DNA from 2 places in the Bacillus sp. GbtcB14 genome. Region 2 is predicted to be linked to the other one. Evidence: riboswitches for the same ligand, from Rfam matches in the RefSeq annotation. Region 2 holds a riboswitch; the other holds the start of a gene.
What was found. A riboswitch is a leader RNA that binds a small molecule or an ion and turns the genes downstream of it on or off. The one in region 2 is predicted to bind FMN.
Positions count from the first base shown of each region.

Region 1: another riboswitch for FMN. It lies ahead of KVT31_RS08785 (ECF transporter S component); the one in region 2 lies ahead of ribD (bifunctional diaminohydroxyphosphoribosylaminopyrimidine deaminase/5-amino-6-(5-phosphoribosylamino)uracil reductase RibD).

Region 1 is NZ_JAGXJT010000002.1:740,146-749,925, reverse strand. It holds gene KVT31_RS08795 (peptidoglycan DD-metalloendopeptidase family protein) at 1-116, shown strand, start outside; gene KVT31_RS08790 (hypothetical protein) at 145-831, opposite strand; FMN riboswitch at 1,077-1,216, shown strand; gene KVT31_RS08785 (ECF transporter S component) at 1,379-1,957, shown strand; gene KVT31_RS08780 (ferredoxin) at 2,236-2,484, opposite strand; gene KVT31_RS08775 (YpbB family protein) at 2,769-3,830, shown strand; gene KVT31_RS08770 (RecQ family ATP-dependent DNA helicase) at 3,820-5,349, shown strand; gene KVT31_RS08765 (CPBP family intramembrane glutamic endopeptidase) at 5,349-5,912, shown strand; gene KVT31_RS08760 (LysM peptidoglycan-binding domain-containing protein) at 5,935-6,414, shown strand; gene KVT31_RS08755 (metallophosphoesterase) at 6,472-7,248, shown strand; gene KVT31_RS08750 (MerR family transcriptional regulator) at 7,248-8,123, shown strand; gene KVT31_RS08745 (genetic competence negative regulator) at 8,201-8,809, shown strand; gene gudB (NAD-specific glutamate dehydrogenase) at 9,161-9,780, shown strand, end outside.
Region 2 is NZ_JAGXJT010000001.1:533,210-542,989, reverse strand. It holds gene KVT31_RS02935 (GNAT family N-acetyltransferase) at 1-377, opposite strand, end outside; gene KVT31_RS02930 (alpha/beta hydrolase) at 459-1,382, shown strand; gene KVT31_RS02925 (DUF2552 family protein) at 1,393-1,638, opposite strand; gene KVT31_RS02920 (CDGSH iron-sulfur domain-containing protein) at 1,778-1,984, shown strand; FMN riboswitch at 2,175-2,318, shown strand; gene ribD (bifunctional diaminohydroxyphosphoribosylaminopyrimidine deaminase/5-amino-6-(5-phosphoribosylamino)uracil reductase RibD) at 2,628-3,740, shown strand; gene ribE (riboflavin synthase) at 3,722-4,366, shown strand; gene ribBA (bifunctional 3,4-dihydroxy-2-butanone 4-phosphate synthase/GTP cyclohydrolase II) at 4,379-5,572, shown strand; gene ribH (6,7-dimethyl-8-ribityllumazine synthase) at 5,591-6,052, shown strand; gene KVT31_RS02895 (hypothetical protein) at 6,084-6,404, opposite strand; gene bioB (biotin synthase) at 6,586-7,584, opposite strand; gene bioC (malonyl-ACP O-methyltransferase BioC) at 7,586-8,395, opposite strand; gene KVT31_RS02880 (alpha/beta fold hydrolase) at 8,361-9,101, opposite strand; gene bioF (8-amino-7-oxononanoate synthase) at 9,098-9,780, opposite strand, start outside.

The DNA.
Region 1 (9,780 bases), on a different contig from region 2:
GGGACACTTTAGTTAGTATTGCACGGAAATTTAGTATGTCAGTTAAGGAAGTTAAAGAAAAAAATGGACTGCAGCAAGATCGGATTTATCCAAATCAACAATTATACGTAAAGTAAAGAAGAGCTAGTTTAACTAGCTCTTCTTTTACCAAAAAATAAAGACACATATAAATCCAGAAATAGCTAAGTAGCTATATAAGTAAAATACTTTCGTTCTTGTTTTTTCGTTTGTCCGAAACAGTACAATTGTTGGTTCAATTAAACCGATTGTCAAACAAAGTAGACCAAGAAGCATACAACCAATTGAAATGGAGTACAGGGCAATTTGTGGTGCTTGAAATGGAATCATCCATTTTAATAAAAATGCAATAAGTGCAGTGTAGCAAATGCTGCCGATGTATTTATTCAACGGTGCATTAGAACGGAACCCTGGAAGTTTTTTTAAGAAAGAGCGGGAAACAACTTCAGTTTGTAAAGATGTATGCTCTTCAATTATTTTTTGAGCTTCTTTTCCTTTTTGGAAAAGGGATAATATCCAGTTTCGCTCCCCTTGAAAAATAAATTGTGAAGTTGTCAAGTAGTGATCAATCTTCACTTTATTCCAACTCTTCCACGGATGACGCTCGCATAATTTTAATTTACTCTCTGTTTTTTTATCATACTGATAAATACTGATGCCATCTTCATCGAAAGCAGCATAGTATGTCTCGCTTGAGAATGTGCCTAGATCAATTGGACAGTAGAAAAGTAATTCTTTTTTTAAGTAAAAGTATTCTTTTCTTAAGTTTTTTTTCATTGCTTCTCGAATAGAGTGTCTCTTTTCTTTCTTCATGACATTTCCTCCATAATCCAGAAAATGTTCTTATCTTAACAATTCAACATCTTATCACTTTTAACTATATATGACTAGTGGATTCATAGGAGAAATGCCTAATACTAAAAAATATGGGGTGTATTGTAAAATATAGCGATTGGTTTCAATTATATAAAATTAATAACTTATTTTTAATAAGTTACATTTTTTTTGTTCACAACACGATCATGTTGTTGTATAATGAAGTGGAAAATAGAATATCGGTCTATCTTCGGGGCAGGGTGAAAATCCCGACCGGCGGTGATGAACTATATTTGATTTTGTTCTAAGCCCGCGAGCCGTTAAGGCAGGATTTGGTGTGATTCCAAAGCCGACAGTACAGTCTGGATGGGAGAAGATGGAGGTTCAAGCGTTCAAAAAAGATAGGTATTTGAACGTCTGTTTGATGTGCCTTAAATTCTCCCTTTGTGTAAAACACAAAGGGTTTTTTCGTTCTATGAAAAAATAGGCATAGCAGAACCTTTCCACTTTCCATGAGATGATCGATGGAAAAGGAGAGAGAAAGATGAAACAAAAAAAAAGTGTAGTGCAGATGGTGAGTGTAGCGATGCTAAGTAGTATTGCGTATTTACTGATGATGTTGGATTTCCCATTTCCAGGGCTTCCGCCATTTTTAAAAATTGATTTTAGTGATGTGCCAGCTCTAATTGCTGCGATTATTTTCGGGCCAGTTGCAGGGATAATTGTAGAAGCGATAAAGAATATTTTACATTACGGGATTCAAGGGAGTTTAACGGGAGTACCAGTTGGAGAAATTGCTAACTTTATTGCAGGATGTTTATTTATTGGACCAGCAGCTTTCTTATTTAGGAAGTATCGTACTGTTAAGAGTTTAACGACAGGATTAATGCTAGGTACAATTACAATGGCGCTCATTATGAGTGTATTAAATTACATCATCATATTCCCAGCTTACACTTGGTTTTTAAATTCACCAGCTATGTCTAGCGAAGCGATAAAAACAACGGTTGTAACGGCCATCTTACCATTTAATTTGATTAAAGGAATTGTTGTGACAATTGTATTTGTAGCGTTATTCTCACGCCTGAAAGTATGGGTGTTTGCAAAAATGAAAAATGCATAAAATATAAAGTGAAACTTTAATCAGTGGGATTTTTGTTTAGCCCCCACTAATTATTAGCCCTTACCAATCGATCCTTTACGGGCAGCCCGTCCCTCATCTAACTTCTTTGCTTTCGTTGAATTTTGAGGTGGGGATCTTACTGCCTGGCAAATAGCGGGGGGGAATAAAACCATTAGTAGTATGGAACTACTAATGGTTTTTTATTAAGTAGAATGAAAAAAGAAAACAAAAAATATCCCTCATATTAATGAGGGATATTTTTTGAAGTTAATAAAAGACTATTCGAATTTTAAAGAGTCGCCGTCGAATGATTCGTCAGCAACTTTAATTGAGTCAGTTGGACAACCTTCGAATGCATCCATCATATCTTCAATTAATACATCTGGAATTTCAACGATACCTTGGTTATCGTCTAACGTTACAAATGCAATACCTTCATCATCATAATCATAAATGTCTGGTGCAGCAGCGCCGCAAGCACCACATGCGATACAAGTATCTTTATCAACGATTGTATATTTTGCCATCTTTTATCCCTCCTGATAATATGTATGTGAAAAGCTCGCCATAAAAATTATAATCTTATTGTAAAACGGTTTTTAAAACTTTTCAACATAAAATTATAATGATAATCCTTATCAATTAGAGTGTCAACTAATTTTTGTATTATGTCATAAGATTTTCAAAATACGTAAATGTTATTTCGTTTGGTACAATATACTATATACAAGTACATAGTGCCAATATGATAAGTTTAATAGCGCAATCATATTAAAAAGTAACTAAGTTAGATTGAAAGGTGGAAGCGGTAATGCAACTACAATATACTGTATTGTATTGTTTAAAACAATTGAATGGTGAAAGGACCGTTTCTTCTATTTATTATTTATTAAAAGGAAAACGATCTTCGCAAACGTTCCAAGATGGAAATATGTTCCGAATTTCTTTTTTGTTTGGAATATATAAATCGTTAAATAGAACAGACTATGATCGTGAAGTTGCAAAGTTGTTGCAAGCAGACTTGATTCAAGAAATACATGAAAATACATATTTGTTAACATCTAAAGGTAACATGCAGTTGCAAACATGGGAGGAAGTGTATGCTTTTCCCGCGCATTTACATGGTTTGCACTATGGAGAATTAGGTGAAACATTTTGGAAAAGGTTATCATTAATTATTCAAACTATATCTAATTTACAACAGAATAATACGAAGTTTATTCCCATTCAACAAGATACAGAAATAACGGTGTGGGTGAAACGCTTTTTAACAGGTATACCGTATAGGAGAAGTGAATTGGCTAAAAGATTATGGAAAGAAATACATAATCTTTTAGGAAAAGGTGATGTAGTAGAAGCGACAATTGTAACATATCGATTAACAGGATATGAACGTATCGGTTGTACATTGCAGCAATTAGCGGAAATTACGAAACAAGATATATTTCGGGTGTATTTTTTATTTTGGGGTACAATTCACTTCTTTATACAAGAAGTTCGCGATAAAGAAAATGAATTTCCGCTGTTAGCTGAAATTATATCTTACCCAAATGAGAGAGCTGAATTATTTAGTTTATCAACGAAAAAAACATATAATTTTTGGAGACAAGGACGTTCTTTAGAAGAAATAGCGACAATTAGAAATTTAAAGGTTGCAACGATAGAAGATCATTTTGTTGAAATTGCTTTACGGGAAAAAGAGTTTTCAATCGAGATGTTTATGGAAAAAGATAAAATAGATAAAGTAACAAAAGTAATTGAGGCATTACAAACACGTAAGTTGCGTGAGTTGAAACAAGCGGTTGGAGAGGGGATTTCTTATTTTGAGGTCCGTCTTGTATTGGCGCGGATGGAGGGTATAAATGAAGCTTGAGGAATATTTATATAGATGGTTTGGATATTCTGAATTTCGACCAGGGCAAAAAGGGGTAATTACAGATTTATTGGAAGGAAAAGATGTTATAGCGATGCTCCCGACTGGAAGAGGGAAGTCTATGTGCTATCAACTTCCAGGGCTAATGCAAGAAGGAACAGTACTTGTTGTATCACCGTTATTATCTTTGATGGAAGATCAGGTTACACAATTAAAATATGTTGTGAAAAACCGAGTAATAGCATTTAATAGTTTTCGGACATTACATGAAAAAAGAGAAGCGATGAAAAAATTAGCTTCATATAAATTTATTTTTGTTTCACCAGAGATGTTGCAGTCGGAAGTGCTAATAAGAGAATTGAAGAAAGTTCATATTTCATTATTTGTTGTGGATGAGGCTCATTGTATTTCACAATGGGGTTATGATTTTAGACCGGACTATAAAAAACTAAATGTGGTCATTGAGAATATCGGGTCTCCTACGGTGCTAGCATTAACGGCAACAGCGACGAAAGATGTGCTACGAGATATAGCGGATAGTTTAGATTTGAAGAAAGTGACGCAGCATGTATACTCTATTGATCGTCCAAATATTGCAATGGAAGTCCAATTTGTGGAGACGATAGAAGAGAAGAAAGAAGCGCTTTTGGACCAGGTGATGTATTTACAAGGGCCAGGGATTGTATATTGTTCAAGCAGAGCATGGACAGAGCGCTTAACGGAATATTTAAGAGGAAAAGGCGTGACTGGTGTCGCTTTTTATCATGGTGGTATGGAACATGAAGAGCGTATGTTAATTCAACAGCAGTTTATGAATGACCAGTTGCAGCTTGTAATATGTACAAGTGCTTTTGGTATGGGAGTAAATAAGTCGAATACGAGCTATATTATTCATTTCCATTATCCGACCAATATAGCTTCCTATTTACAAGAAATCGGAAGAGCTGGAAGAGATGGTGAACCGAGTATAGCTATCTTACTATGTAGTCCGTTAGATCACGATTTGCCAATTTCAATAATTGAAGATGAATTGCCAAGTCAGTCGCAAATACAATTTCTATTTTCTTTACTACAAGAAAGAATGTTTCAAACGAAAGAATTACCAATAGAAGAGGTAGAAGAAATTTGTTATAATGCAGCAAGATTTAATGAACAATATTGGCGTTTCATCCGCTATCATCTTGAGCAGCTTGGAATCATACAACAGCGAAAATTAAAATTAGAGAGCTTGTCAGATGAAATTATGAACAGATTAATAGCTGAAGTAGAAATAAGGCTGCGTAATAAATATAGTGAGCTAGAAAACATGAAATCATGGATACAAGTGAAAGGATGTAGACGTGAATATTTGCTGCAACAGTTCGGTTATAGAAAAGAGAACGAGTTAAAAAATTGCTGTGACTATTGTAGTATTACAAAAACAGATTATAAAAAAAGACAAGCGCAGCAATCGGATTTCGACTATAATTGGGAAACAGAGTTACAAAAGCTTTTCGGTCTAGAAAAGATGGGGGAATGATGAACATTCAAAGGCATAATATTGAAGATATGAGTCCGAAAGAAATAAGGTTGAATCTGTATATCACACAGTTCATTATTATCGGTATCGGTTGTTTACTAGCATATATATTATTCCGAGATATAAAATCGGTGTATAGTCTGTGGAAATGGGAACCGGTGTCTATACTTATAATAGGCGGCTTATTAGCAATTGGTATTGTGTTATTAGATTATGTTGCAATGCGAGTATTTCCAGAGTCTTGGTTTGATGATGGGGGTATTAACGATAGGATGTTTCAAGGAATGTCAGTTATGCATCTACTCGTTATTACGTTCATTATCGGTTTTGCAGAAGAATTTCTATTTAGAGGTGTAGTGCAGACGCACTTTGGAATTGTAATAGCGAGTTTAGTATTTGCAGTGTTACATATTCGGTATATAAAAAAGCCATTTTTATTTTGTTTCGTATGTTTCATTAGTTTTGTCTTCGGTTATGTATTTGAATGGACAGGAAATTTGTTTATAACAATCTTTGCACACTTTCTTGTTGATTTTATAATGGGACTCCAATTAAGAAAATAAATGGAAGGTGGTGGTGAACAACATGAGAAAACGAATTCCTGATTTTGAAGAGGAATTAGAAGTTGAGCGAGTGGAAGAAAAAGAAAGTTTACCGCCGCGTAGTGAAATTCATAGAAATAAAGAGAAAAAAGAAAAGTTTAAAATGAATCATATTTTCGTCCGAGTTTTAACATTTCTATTCATATTACTACCAATTAGTATCTTATGGTATACAGATAAATATATTCAGGTGAAAAGTGATGGTAATAACGCTGGGAAAAGTGCGTTTGAGGTCATTTTCTTTGATTCAGCTAAATCTGAATCAGGGGCACCATCTGAGAAAGTAGTAACGCATACGGTGAAAGAGGGAGAAACTTTAGAAAGTATAGCGAAGCAATATTTTTCAGATGAAACTGGGATCGAAGTGATTAAAAAGTATAATGATTTACAAGAGGATGAAGTGAATGTAGGTCAAGAAATAAAAATTCCGATAAAAGATAAGTCCGCAAAGCAGGAGAGCTAGAACATACTTGCTATAAAAACTGAGGATTATCTTTATGAGGAAGGGAGTAAAAAATATATGATATGGATTATCTTATTAAGTACTCTCATATGTATTGGTATTATATTTCTTCTTGTAATGTATACAGAAGCGATGCGTAATACTGTGTTAGAACATACTTTAATATTTGAAGAATTTCCGAAAAGTTTTCAAAAAGTAAAGGTGTTTTTTATTTCTGATATTCATAGAAGGGTCATTTCAAGTTCATTAATTGAACAAGTAAAAGGAAATGTAGACCTTGTAATTATTGGCGGTGATTTAGCGGAAAGAGGCGTCCCTTTATCGAAAATCTCTGCAAATATACAAAAGTTAAGAGTTATAGCTCCTGTATATTTTGTATGGGGAAATAATGATTATGAGATTGAATATCATGAATTAGATGCTTTGTTATTAGAAAATAATGTGAAAGTTTTAGATAATACAAGAGTTGTATTTGAGTCTGAACTAGGAGAAAAAATTTGTTTACTCGGTGTAGATGATGTTGGTTTGAAACGTGATCGTTTAGATTTAGCGTTGGCTGATTGCAAAGAAGATGGTTTTCGCATATTAATTAGTCATAACCCTGATATAATAAATAAAATGTCTGGAAAAGAACAAATTTCACTTGTGTTAAGTGGACATACACATGGAGGACAGATTCGATTATTCCCATCTAAAAAATATTTAAAAGGTGGCGTATATAAGCATTCAAATATGACTCTTTTTGTTAGTAATGGGTATGGAACAACGTTGATCCCACTTCGCTTCCGAGCACCTGCTCAAACACATATTATCACGTTATGCGGAGGGAAATGATGCCAACTCTAAACGGGAAATATAACATAAAAGCTGTTTCGAATATAATTGGAATTCAGCCGAGTACTCTTCGTGCATGGGAGAGACGATATCAAATTATTGCTCCAAAGCGGAATCATGCGGGGCATCGATTATATACAGAAGAGCATATTCAAATTTTGAAATGGTTAATGGACAAGGTTTCTTCCGGCATGATGATTGGACAAGCAGTTCAATTATTAGAAGGGAATCGTTTGCAGCGTAATGTTCAAAAAGAAATACATTACGATAGAGAAGTTGTTTTAGTGGACGATTTACTACAAGCTTTGTTAAAATTTGATGAAATTACAACTTCTGCATTGTTAAACGAGGCTTTTAGTATTTATGCAACAGAAAAAGTTATAGCAAGTATTGTTCTTCAAGTGTCAAATAAATTGTTAACGCTAAAAAATAATAATGAAGTTACATTGGTGCAATTCCAATATGTCGTATCATTTTTACAAACTCGTCTAGGAATGGTGTATCATAATGCATCATCATTTTCTTCTATACACAAAGTTGTTGTGTTAGAAAATAATATGTTGAAAGGGTTTGTTTTCTCAACGTATTTACGCTTAAAAGGATATGAAGTGATATATATTAGGTCAAGCTTAGCGGAAGATGGCATTTTGTTAGCTGTTGAGCAAATACAACCTACATATGTAGTAGTCTCTTTTGATGAGGAACAAGAACTTAAGAACGCGATGAACGACATGAATTTGTTGCAAGAAAAAAGTGAGAAACTTTCTGTTGGGTTTATAGGAGAAATAGGTGCTCGAGATCAGTTGAACATTCAAACATGCCTAATTGGTGATACGAAAGAAGAATGGGATGATTGGTTAAAAATGTTAGAATAGTTGTTCGAAAAGAACCATCTATTTTCTATTTCATATAATAAAAATTATATTCATTGGTTACGTAGGGAGGGTATGAGATGAGGCTGGAACGATTAAATTACAATAAGATAAAAATTTTCTTAACATTTGATGATTTATCTGAACGAGGATTAACGAAAGAAGATTTGTGGAGAAATGCACCGAAAGTACAGCAATTATTTCGTGATATGATGCAAGAAGCAAATAAGGAACTAGGGTTTGAAGCGGATGGTCCGATTGCAGTTGAAGTATTTTCTCTACAAGCGCAAGGAATGGTCGTAATTGTAACGAAAGAACATCAAGATGTGGATACAGATGATGAGTTCCGTGACGAGTTTATTGAAATGCAAGTGACTCTAGATGAAAGTGAGCATATACTTTATGAGTTTGCTACACTAGATGACGTAATTAACCTGTCGAATCGTTTATATAACCTTGATGTAACTGGCGGAAAACTATATACGTGGGATGGGCGTTACTATCTTTGGATGGAAGAAGAGGAGCAAGTTCAATTACTGAAGGCAGATTTTATAGCTATTTTAGCGGAATATGGTAATCCGTCTACAGCAACTATTTATCGTCTAATGGAGTATGGTAAAGAATTAATGGCTTCTCAAGCAATTGAACAAATACACAATTACTTTGTGAAAAAACAAAACCTTAGCTAATATAACAGAGCTAAGGTTTTGTTTTTTATTTGGAAAAACCTAAAATGTTGGTCTGAAAATGTCAAAACGATTAATGGTATAGCGGGAATCATAAATACTTAAGCATTCTTTATTTTATTTAAATGTATCTTTTTAAGGTGTTGTATTTAAGTGAAATAAAAAATATTTAAATATTTAAGTATTTTACTTTTCTAAAAGTAATAAAAGGACTATAATGATAGTGAAAACGCTTGCAACAGAAAAAAGTTTGTATATATTTGTTAGCGTTTTCTATTGCATTCCAAATTTAACGGTGTATACTAGGCAATGAAGGTTTACTAAACAAGTGAAATTACAGGGGGTTTACTTACTATGGTAGCCGAAAAGGGAACTCAAACAAAAACACAACAACAAAGGGAACAACATTTTGAACTATTGAATTCGACACAAATTGTTATTAGTGAAGCATTAGAAAAATTGGGTTATCCAAACGAAGTATATGAATTATTAAAAGAACCAATTCGTATGATGACAGTGAAAATACCAGTTCGTATGGATGACGGGACTGTTAAAATATTTACAGGATATCGTGCACAACATAATGATGCTGTTGGTCCAACGAAAGGTGGAATTCGCTTCCATCCGAATGTAACAGAAAATGAAGTGAAAGCACTTTCAATCTGGATGAGTTTAAAATGTGGTATTGTTGATTTACCATACGGTGGAGGTAAAGGTGGAATTATCTGTGACCCACGTGAAATGTCATTCCGTGAGTTAGAAAGATTAAGCCGCGGTTATGTACGAGCAATTAGCCAAATCGTAGGACCGACGAAAGATATTCCAGCTCCAGATGTATTCACAAACTCTCAAATCATGGCATGGATGATGGATGAATATAGCCGTATTGATGAATTTAATTCACCAGGATTTATTACAGGTAAGCCACTTGTATTAGGTGGATCACATGGACGTGAAACAGCAACAGCGAAAGG
Region 2 (9,780 bases):
TTCACATATAAATGAGTCATCATAAAATTACGTTTTTGGTAAAAACGTAACGCATTCATATTATCGTTTGTTGTAATAAGCCAAACCTGCCTGCACCGCTCTTCTTCTGCGACTTGCAATACACAATCTACAAGTTTCGTCCCTATTCCTTTTCTTTCTTCAAAGCTATCTAAAGATACAATTTCGCACATATTTCCGGTCACTTCATATGTTATAATTCCAATTATTCTGTCATCTAAGAGCGCAACAAATCCTGGCAACTCTTCTAACTGATGCCCCTTACCACGTGAAACCATCAATGAACTCCCCCAGTTCTCACACATGAACATTCGGATTGTTTCTTTCATCGCTGGCGTAATTTTTTGTATATACACCATTTCCTATTTCTCCCCTTTTCTATCATTGTGATACAATGTAAGTGTATCACATGTAATGGTATTTGGAGGATGAGGTAAAGTATGAAACGTTTTTTTGCAGCATTGTTTACTATACTAGGTGCGATAACTGCCCTTGGGATTTTCTTTACAAATAAAGTGATGTACTTAAAGAAAAAAACAGAGGAAGAAGTACTCGAAAGAGAAACGAAAAAACATTTTCGTATAGAGGATTTTGATGCTCTTCATAAAGAAGAAATTCATATTCCTTCGCAATTCGGATATGATCTTCACGGATATTACATTCCTGCTGGTCATTCCAATAAGTTTATGATTTTTTGTCACGGCGTAACTGTAAATAAAATGAACTCTGTAAAATATGCAAGGTTATTTTTAAACAGAGGATATAATGTCGTTATTTATGATCATCGTCGTCATGGTAAAACTGGCGGAAAAACAACAAGCTATGGATACTATGAAAAACATGATTTAAAATCTGTAGTTGACTGGCTAAAAAGTCGTTTTGGAACAAATATTACTCTCGGTATTCATGGTGAATCTATGGGCGCTGCAACACTTCTCCAATACGCAGGACTTGTAGAAGATGGTGCTGATTTCTATATTGCAGATTGTCCTTTTTCTGATTTTTACGGGCAATTACAGCACCGTTTAAAAGTTGAATTCCATTTACCTAAATGGCCTTTATTACCTTTAGCAAATGCTTTTTTAAAAGTGCGTGACGGTTATACGATTCGTGAAGTTTCACCAATTGATTGTATAAAAAACATTAACAATCCCGTCCTCTTTATTCATAGTAAAGATGATGATTATATTTTAGCTGATATGACGAAAGCACTATATGAAGCAAAGGAAAACAATAAACAACTTTATATTGCAGAGCGCGGCGCGCACGCTTGCTCTTATAACGAAAATAAAGAAGAGTATGAAGCAGCCGTTGATCAATTTTTAAACTCATATGTAAAAGAAACAAAAAACAGGCTTGCATAAGCCTGTTTTTTTATTGCGCTAAAACGTCTGTAACTTGTTCCATGTTTTCAGAAATCCATTGCATTGCATCATCTAACGTTGGAAATTCTGTCGTTTGAAATGTTACTTCATCTTGAAGTAACCAAACATCCTTCGCCTCTTGCCCTACACCTGCAATGGACCAATGTAACAAACTATATGGATGATTATCATTCAAAAATGATGCCCACGTGCGCTCATTTGCAATGTTTCGTAATGTATGTAATTGTTTATCCATCTCTCGTCACCTTACTCTAGTCAGTTATGAAAACCATTATAACACTCTCTTCTTTCTCAAACAAAGTGCTCTTTTTATATTGTCAAGCACTTCCCTTGATTATATGATGAAATTAAGCGTTTGGGAAGGAGGGATAGCGTTGGCAAAAGTACAAATTAAAGTAAATGATAATGGCTCTTTTCGCGTTACAGGGGACGTGGAATTAGTCGATTCACAAGGGAATGTATTCCCAGCAAAACCGGCATTTTCTTTATGCCGTTGTGGTTTATCAAAAAATATGCCTTATTGCGATGCTTCGCATAAAGGGAAATTCGAGTCTGTTGTTAGAGCACCAGAGGCAGAATAATTTCACATGTGACATGCACATTTTTTTGTGCATGTTTTTTCTTTTTAGCAACTCCGTTATATCCCTTCTCCTTACAACATTTCTAATACTTTTGTCTCCATTCCAGCCTACATATATTTTCACACAATTCTTCACATTCGAATATTTTTTTCTAGCCTTTTATTTTTTTTGTGCTATAATTTGAGCAAACAACATCCTTCGGGGTCGGGTGAAATTCCCAACCGGCGGTGATGAAGTGCAAACTTCTAAGTCCGTGACCCGTTTTCAACTCGAAAACGGTGGATCTAGTGAAACTCTAGGGCCGACAGTATAGTCTGGATGGGAGAAGGATATGTTTTCTAGTAATTTTATATAGCGAATACACTTTTATTTCAGTATGCATATTTTTAAAGTTTCATTTCGAATCTTTATATATGTTTTATTTTGTATACTTATGTTTCTATACTGGAATAAAAAGATACGACTAGCGCTTGAAAAATTCGATATTTTGCTAGGTTTTTTCCTTATGCCAAAATATCAATCATCGTTAGGTTTCTTTCCTATACTTTCGTATTCGAACTATATTTCTAGAAATCACGTCTCCCAAACCCCAAGGATATAAAATCCTTGGGGTTTTTTGATTTTTTCAGGAGAGGTGAAGAGAATGACAGATCAAGAATATATGAGGATTGCCCTGCAGCTAGCCGAAGGGACATCCGGACAAACAAGTCCAAATCCTATGGTTGGTGCTGTTGTTGTAAAGGACGGAAACATCGTCGGTATGGGAGCTCATTTACGTGCTGGTGAAGAACACGCAGAAGTTCATGCTCTTCATATGGCTGGTGAAAAAGCAAAAGGAGCTACCGTTTATGTAACACTTGAACCGTGTAGTCATTTTGGAAAGACACCACCTTGCTGTGAATTGCTCATCAAAAAAGGGGTCAAACGGGTTGTAATTGCTACTCTTGATTGCAATCCTCTCGTTTCTGGTAATGGAAAAAGGAAATTAGAAGAAGCTGGCATTGAAGTAACTACCGGTGTTCTTGAAGCAGAATCTACCTTATTAAATCGTTTCTTTTTTCACTACATGAAAACGAAACGTCCATTTGTAACAATAAAAACAGCGATGAGCTTAGATGGAAAAACAGCAACTGTCACTGGTGAAAGTAAGTGGATTACAGGTGAAGCAGCACGAGCTGATGTTCACCAATACCGCCATACACATGATGCGATTCTCATTGGAGTGAATACAGTTATAGCTGATAATCCGCATTTAACAACTAGAATTCCTAATGGGGGTAAACATCCTATTCGCGTTATTTTAGATACCCATTTACGAACGCCACCATCTTCTCATGTCATAACAGATGGTTTAGCACCGACATGGATTTTTGTCGGGAAAGATGTAAATAAAGAAAAAATAGCTTCTTATGAATCTGAAAATATAGCTATATTCCAAATGAAAACGAAGCAAATTGAAATTGAGGACCTCCTTTTCTTTCTTGGAAAAAAACAAATTCTTTCTCTATTCGTTGAAGGTGGTCAAACCGTTCACGCAAGCTTCTTACAAGCAAAGTATTTCAATGAAATTATAACTTATATAAGCCCGATATTAATTGGTGGGAAAGATGCCCCTACTTTATTTGGGGGAAATGGTTTCACAGCATTACAAGATGCACTTTCCTTGAAAATTCAAGAGATGAAACAAATTGGCGATGATATAAAAATCGTTGCAAATGCCCGCAGTGAGGTGACGGAATGTTTACAGGAATTGTAGAAGAATTAGGAACTGTTTCAAACATGCAACAAAGCGGAGAAGCGATGAAGTTAACGATTCATGCAAACAAAATTTTATCAGATGTTCACTTAGGTGATAGTATCTCGGTTAACGGTATTTGCTTAACTGTAACGAGTTTCACAACAACTTCCTTCACAGTGGACGCAATGCCTGAAACGATGCAATCAACATCACTTCGCATGCTTAAACCGCACTCTAAAGTAAATTTAGAACGAGCAATGCCTGCAAACGGACGATTCGGTGGGCATTTCGTTTCAGGACATATTGATGGCATCGGAACGATATTAAACAAAAAACAGCACTATAATGCCGTCTATTACAAAATAGCTATTTCTGATGAATTGCTGCGCTATTGTTTGCATAAAGGATCCGTTGCTGTTGATGGAACGAGTTTAACAATATTTGATATAGACGAAACTTCCATCACAATCTCACTCATCCCGCACACAGTAAGTGAATCTGTTATCGGAGAAAAGAGTGCCGGTGACATCGTAAACATCGAGTGTGACATGATCGGTAAATATATCGAACGCTTTATTTCTAAACCTGTAAAACGAACAGGTTCAATGAGCGAAAGCTTTTTACAAGAAAACGGATTTCTATAAGGGGGAAGCATGATGTTTCATCGTATTGAAGAAGCTCTAGAAGATTTAAAACAAGGAAAAGTCGTTATCGTATGTGATGATGAAAACCGTGAAAATGAAGGCGATTTTATCGCTTTAGCAGAGTATATTACGCCGGAAACGATTAATTTTATGATTACACATGGGCGTGGCCTCGTTTGTGTACCGATTACGGAAGAATACGCAGAACGTCTACAGTTAGAACCAATGGTAGCTCATAATACAGATTCGCATCATACTGCATTTACGGTGAGCATTGATCACGTTTCTACAACAACAGGAATTAGCGCTCACGAACGTGCAACTACGATACAAGAATTGTTAAATCCTGCATCAAAAGGTGCTGATTTCAATCGCCCTGGACATATCTTTCCATTAATTGCGAAAGAAGGAGGTGTCCTCCGCCGCGCTGGTCATACAGAAGCTGCTGTCGATTTAGCACAGCTTTGCGGAGCAGAACCAGCTGGAGTTATTTGCGAGATTATCAATGAGGACGGTACGATGGCACGCGTACCTGATTTACTACAGTGTGCAAAACAATTTGATATAAAAATGATTACAATAGAAGATTTAATTGCTTATCGCCGCCACCATCAAACATTAGTGACGAGAGAAGTAGAAATTACATTACCTACAGATTTTGGTACTTTCCATGCAATTGGCTATTCTAATTCATTAGATACGAAAGAACATATCGCACTCGTAAAAGGTGATATTTCAACAGGAGAGCCTGTACTTGTACGCGTTCATTCAGAGTGCTTAACAGGAGATGTATTTGGCTCATGCCGTTGTGATTGCGGACCACAACTCCATGCTGCACTTGCTCAAATTGAGCGTGAAGGAAAAGGCGTTCTTCTCTATATGAGACAAGAAGGACGAGGCATCGGCCTTCTTAATAAGCTTCGCGCTTATAAGTTACAAGAAGAAGGGTTCGATACTGTAGAAGCAAACGAAAAACTTGGGTTCCCTGCTGATTTGCGTGATTACGGTATCGGCGCTCAAATATTAAAAGATTTAGGTTTACAACATTTACGATTATTAACGAATAATCCAAGAAAAATTGCTGGCTTACAAGGTTACGATTTAAAAGTTACGGAGCGCGTACCGTTGCAAATGCCAACAAAAGAAGAGAATAAAACGTATTTACAAACGAAAGTAAACAAATTAGGACATTTATTAAACTTATAATTAAAGGAGAGATTTATTATGGTATTCGAAGGTCATTTAGTTGGTACAGGATTAAAAGTTGGGGTTGTTGTTGGACGTTTTAATGAATTTATTACAAGTAAGTTACTAGGCGGAGCTTTAGATGGATTAAAGCGCCACGGTGTAGAAGAAACTGATATCGATGTTGCTTGGGTTCCTGGCGCATTCGAAATTCCTTTAATCGCTAAAAAGATGGCTAGTAGCGGAAAGTATGATGCTGTAATTACGTTAGGTACTGTAATTCGTGGTGCTACAACACATTACGATTACGTTTGTAATGAAGTAGCAAAAGGTGTTGCATCTTTATCACTACAAACAGACATTCCAGTTATTTTCGGTGTATTAACGACTGAAACGATCGAGCAAGCGATTGAACGCGCGGGCACGAAAGCTGGTAATAAAGGCTATGAATCAGCTGTTGCTGCGATTGAAATGGCTCACTTATCAAAACAATGGGCATAAAAAAAGAGGCTACGGCCTCTTTTTTATTTTTTTACTTTTTTATTTTTTTCCGTACGTCTTTTATTAATTCATTCATTGTTTTTCCTTCTGTTTGTATATGAAGCGTTTGTGCTGTTCTCCATACATTCTCTCTTTTCTTCGCTTCTTCTATAATAGTAATTTCTTTTCGTACTTCCTTTAAATCTTTCCCTTCTGTTTTCAATCCAAAATGTTCAGCTTTCGTTCGAAAATGTTGTTCAATTCGTTGTTGCATCTCTTTTTGTTCAGGATTTTCGGCGGCCTTAACTGGATCAGCACTTATTGCTTTTAGTAAAATTAGACAAGTCATAATCGCTAATATATATTTGTGCATGTAAAATCCTCCAACCCAATATAAATTACATATTTACTATGTACAATTGTGGGTTGGAAAATTCGTCCACCAAAATTCTTTTTTCCGCTTGAAAAGCAATAGTATCAAGCGTTCACAGCTATTTATTACATTTTATTTACAAAAAAAGCAAACTCTTTTACAAGTTTGCTTTTTATCTATCTTATAATGCACATTCTTCAATCTCAAACCCTAAATCTTCAATCATACCCCAGTCCGCAGTCGGCTCTTGCCCAGCTGTTGTTAAATAATCCCCGACAAAGATAGAGTTTGCTGCAAATAAACCGATTGGCTGTACAGAACGTAAATTGATTTCACGTCCCCCTGAAATACGAATTTCTTTCGTTGGGTTTACAAAACGCATCATCGCCAGCACTTTTAAACATTCTACCGGTGTTAATTCTTTTTGTCCTTCAAGCGGTGTACCCTTTACAGCAACAAGGAAATTACATGGAATTGAATCTGCATCTATACGTTGTAATTCAAATGCAATTTCAGCACGCTCTTCTATTGTCTCCCCCATTCCAAAAATCGCCCCAGAGCACGGTGAAATACCCGCTTGTTTCGCTTTTTGAACTGTATCAACACGATCATCATACGTATGAGTGGAGCAAATACTTTCGTAATTATTTGCATGTGTATTTAAGTTGTGGTTATAACGATGTACACCCGCTTCTGCTAAACGTCCTGCTTGATCTTCGTTTAAGAAACCTAAACAACAACAAATCTTCAAATCTGTCGTTTCACGAATCTCCTTCACTGCTCCAATTACGTGATTCACCTCTTTATCCGTTGGGCGACGACCAGATGCTACAATACAGTATGTACCCGCTTTACGGCGAATTGCTTCATGTGCTCCTTCTACAATCTTTTCCTGCGTTAGCCATGCATATTTATCAATCGGTGCCTCTGAAATAATAGACTGCGAACAATATCCGCAATCTTCAGGACATAATCCAGATTTCGTATTAATAATCATATTTAATTTCACTTTCTTACCAAAGTGATGATGGCGAATGATGTAAGCTGCATTCATAATTTCTAAAACTTCTGTCTCATCAGCTTCTAATATCGCTATTGCATCCTCTTTCGTAATCATTTTCTCTTCTACTACGTCATATGCAAGTTTTTTCCAATCCCTTTTTGTTTGTACTTGTTTCATTTCATCTCTTCCCCTCTTTTGTTATATGCATAAATAAAGCGTGATACGTCGCCATTATCCCTTCATTTTCCGTGAAGTCTCTTTCGTATATGCGAAGCATCGCACGAAAGAGTGAGGGACTTTGACAATAGGATTCTTCATTACTATTAGTCGCTCCTACTTTTCGAATAGAGTGTAGAAACTCCCTAACTTCTGTAAATCTCTCTATGTAACATGTTTCAGAAACATGCACATCTCCTGTTTCTATTTCACATATATGGCGCAACTGATTTTTCGAATAAAAACGTTGTCCAATCGATGTTTCATTTTGTATATTTTTTTCTTCTTTCGCCCGCTGGAACGAAGCATGCAATTCTTGAAATGTTTCATGTCCAAACGTTGAAAAGAGTAATATCCCATCTATAGACAAATGATGAAATAAATTTCTTATCACTGGTTTTAAATCATTTAGCCATTGAAATGTGGCATTCGAAATAATGACATCATATGTTTCTTCTAGTCGTAATCTTTCGATATCCTCACAGTAAAACATTACATTTTTCACATTTTGTCTAGTTTTCGCAACCGCAATCATACTTTCAGCAAAATCAATGGCTGTAATATGTGCTTTCGGAAATAGGTTTGATAATTGCTCTGTAACATATCCTGTCCCACATCCAAGTTCTAAAATACGTATCGATGAATTTGCACTATATCGCCGATTCAATGTAGAAAGTAATGAATGTGCCATCTTTTTTTGTACATTTGCATATTGATCGTAGGATACAGCTGCCACGTTAAACCGTTTTTGTAGTAACGTTTTGTTGATCATGTCGTATCCCCTCTACAAATTGAATTATCTCATTTCCGCAATATTCGAAATTCGTTACGCATAATGCGTGTCCAGCCTCACTTACTACCTTGAGCGTGGCAGTCTCATTCTCAGCTATACTACGCGCTGCAGACAATGGACATATTACATCCTGCTCTCCATGAATAAGTAGGATAGGGACTTTAATTTCTTTCAGTTCTTCTCTCATATCTGCTTCTATTAAATACTCCAAACCTAATTGCAAAGACTGAATAGAATCACCTTTAAAGCGTTTTATCATATCTTCAAACCTTTTATTCTCTTTCAGCTCATTTTTTGTAAACATATTTTCATAAAACCGCTTGAGCGTATTTTCTTTCTTTCTCGCTACATTCTTTTTCAGCCGTTCTACATGCAAAACATTCCATCCACTCGTATAGTCGCTCGTATTTGTAAATTTAGCAGTGCCACCAATTAATACGATACCTTTCGCCTTAATCTTTTTATGAGCTTGAACTGCCGCTAACGCTCCTAGTGACCATCCAACTAAAATTACATTTTCATCCTTTGCTACATCTATTATTCGCCCCGCAAATTCACTTTGTTCTTTCACGTTACGCCAATCAATGCATTGAACAGGATATTCTTTAAAATGCGGAAGTACTAAATCCCAAATATTTTCTTCCATTCCCCATCCAGGGATAAAAATAATCTTCAGCTCTTTCATACGAAAAGCTCCTCTTCTTTCGCAATGTGGATAATTTGGTCAATAGCCCATTTCAAATCAGCTATTGTATGTTGCGATGTAACTGCAAAGCGAATTCGAGAACTATTGATCGGTACAGTTGGCGGACGAATTGCAATAGCTGCAATACCTGCCTCTTGTAACCTTTTACTAAACCGTAAAGCTGTTTCATTTGAACCGACCACAATCGGTACAATATGAGTTGAGCTATTCCCAATATCAAAACCAGCTTCTCGTAAATGGTTTCTGAAATAAGCTCCATTCTCTATAAGTCTCTCTCTTCTTTCATTATCTTCTTTCACAATCTCAATTGCTTTTTGTACCGCTCCTAAAGTCCCTGGTGGTAAAGCAGTAGTAAAAATAAAGCTTCTCATCATATTTTGTAAATACTCAATATAAATTGCATCACCTGTCAAATACGCACCATAACACCCTAAAGCCTTGCTAAACGTCCCCATATGTATATCAATTTTTTGAGCAAGATTTTTTTCTATATGAGATAATCCAGCTCCGCCGATTCCATATATTCCACTCGCATGCGCTTCATCAACTATAATGATTGCCCCGTATTTCTCTTTTAGTTGCACTAACTCCCTCAAATACGCAGTATCACCATCCATACTAAAAACAGTATCAGTTACAATTAATTTCCGCTTTTCAG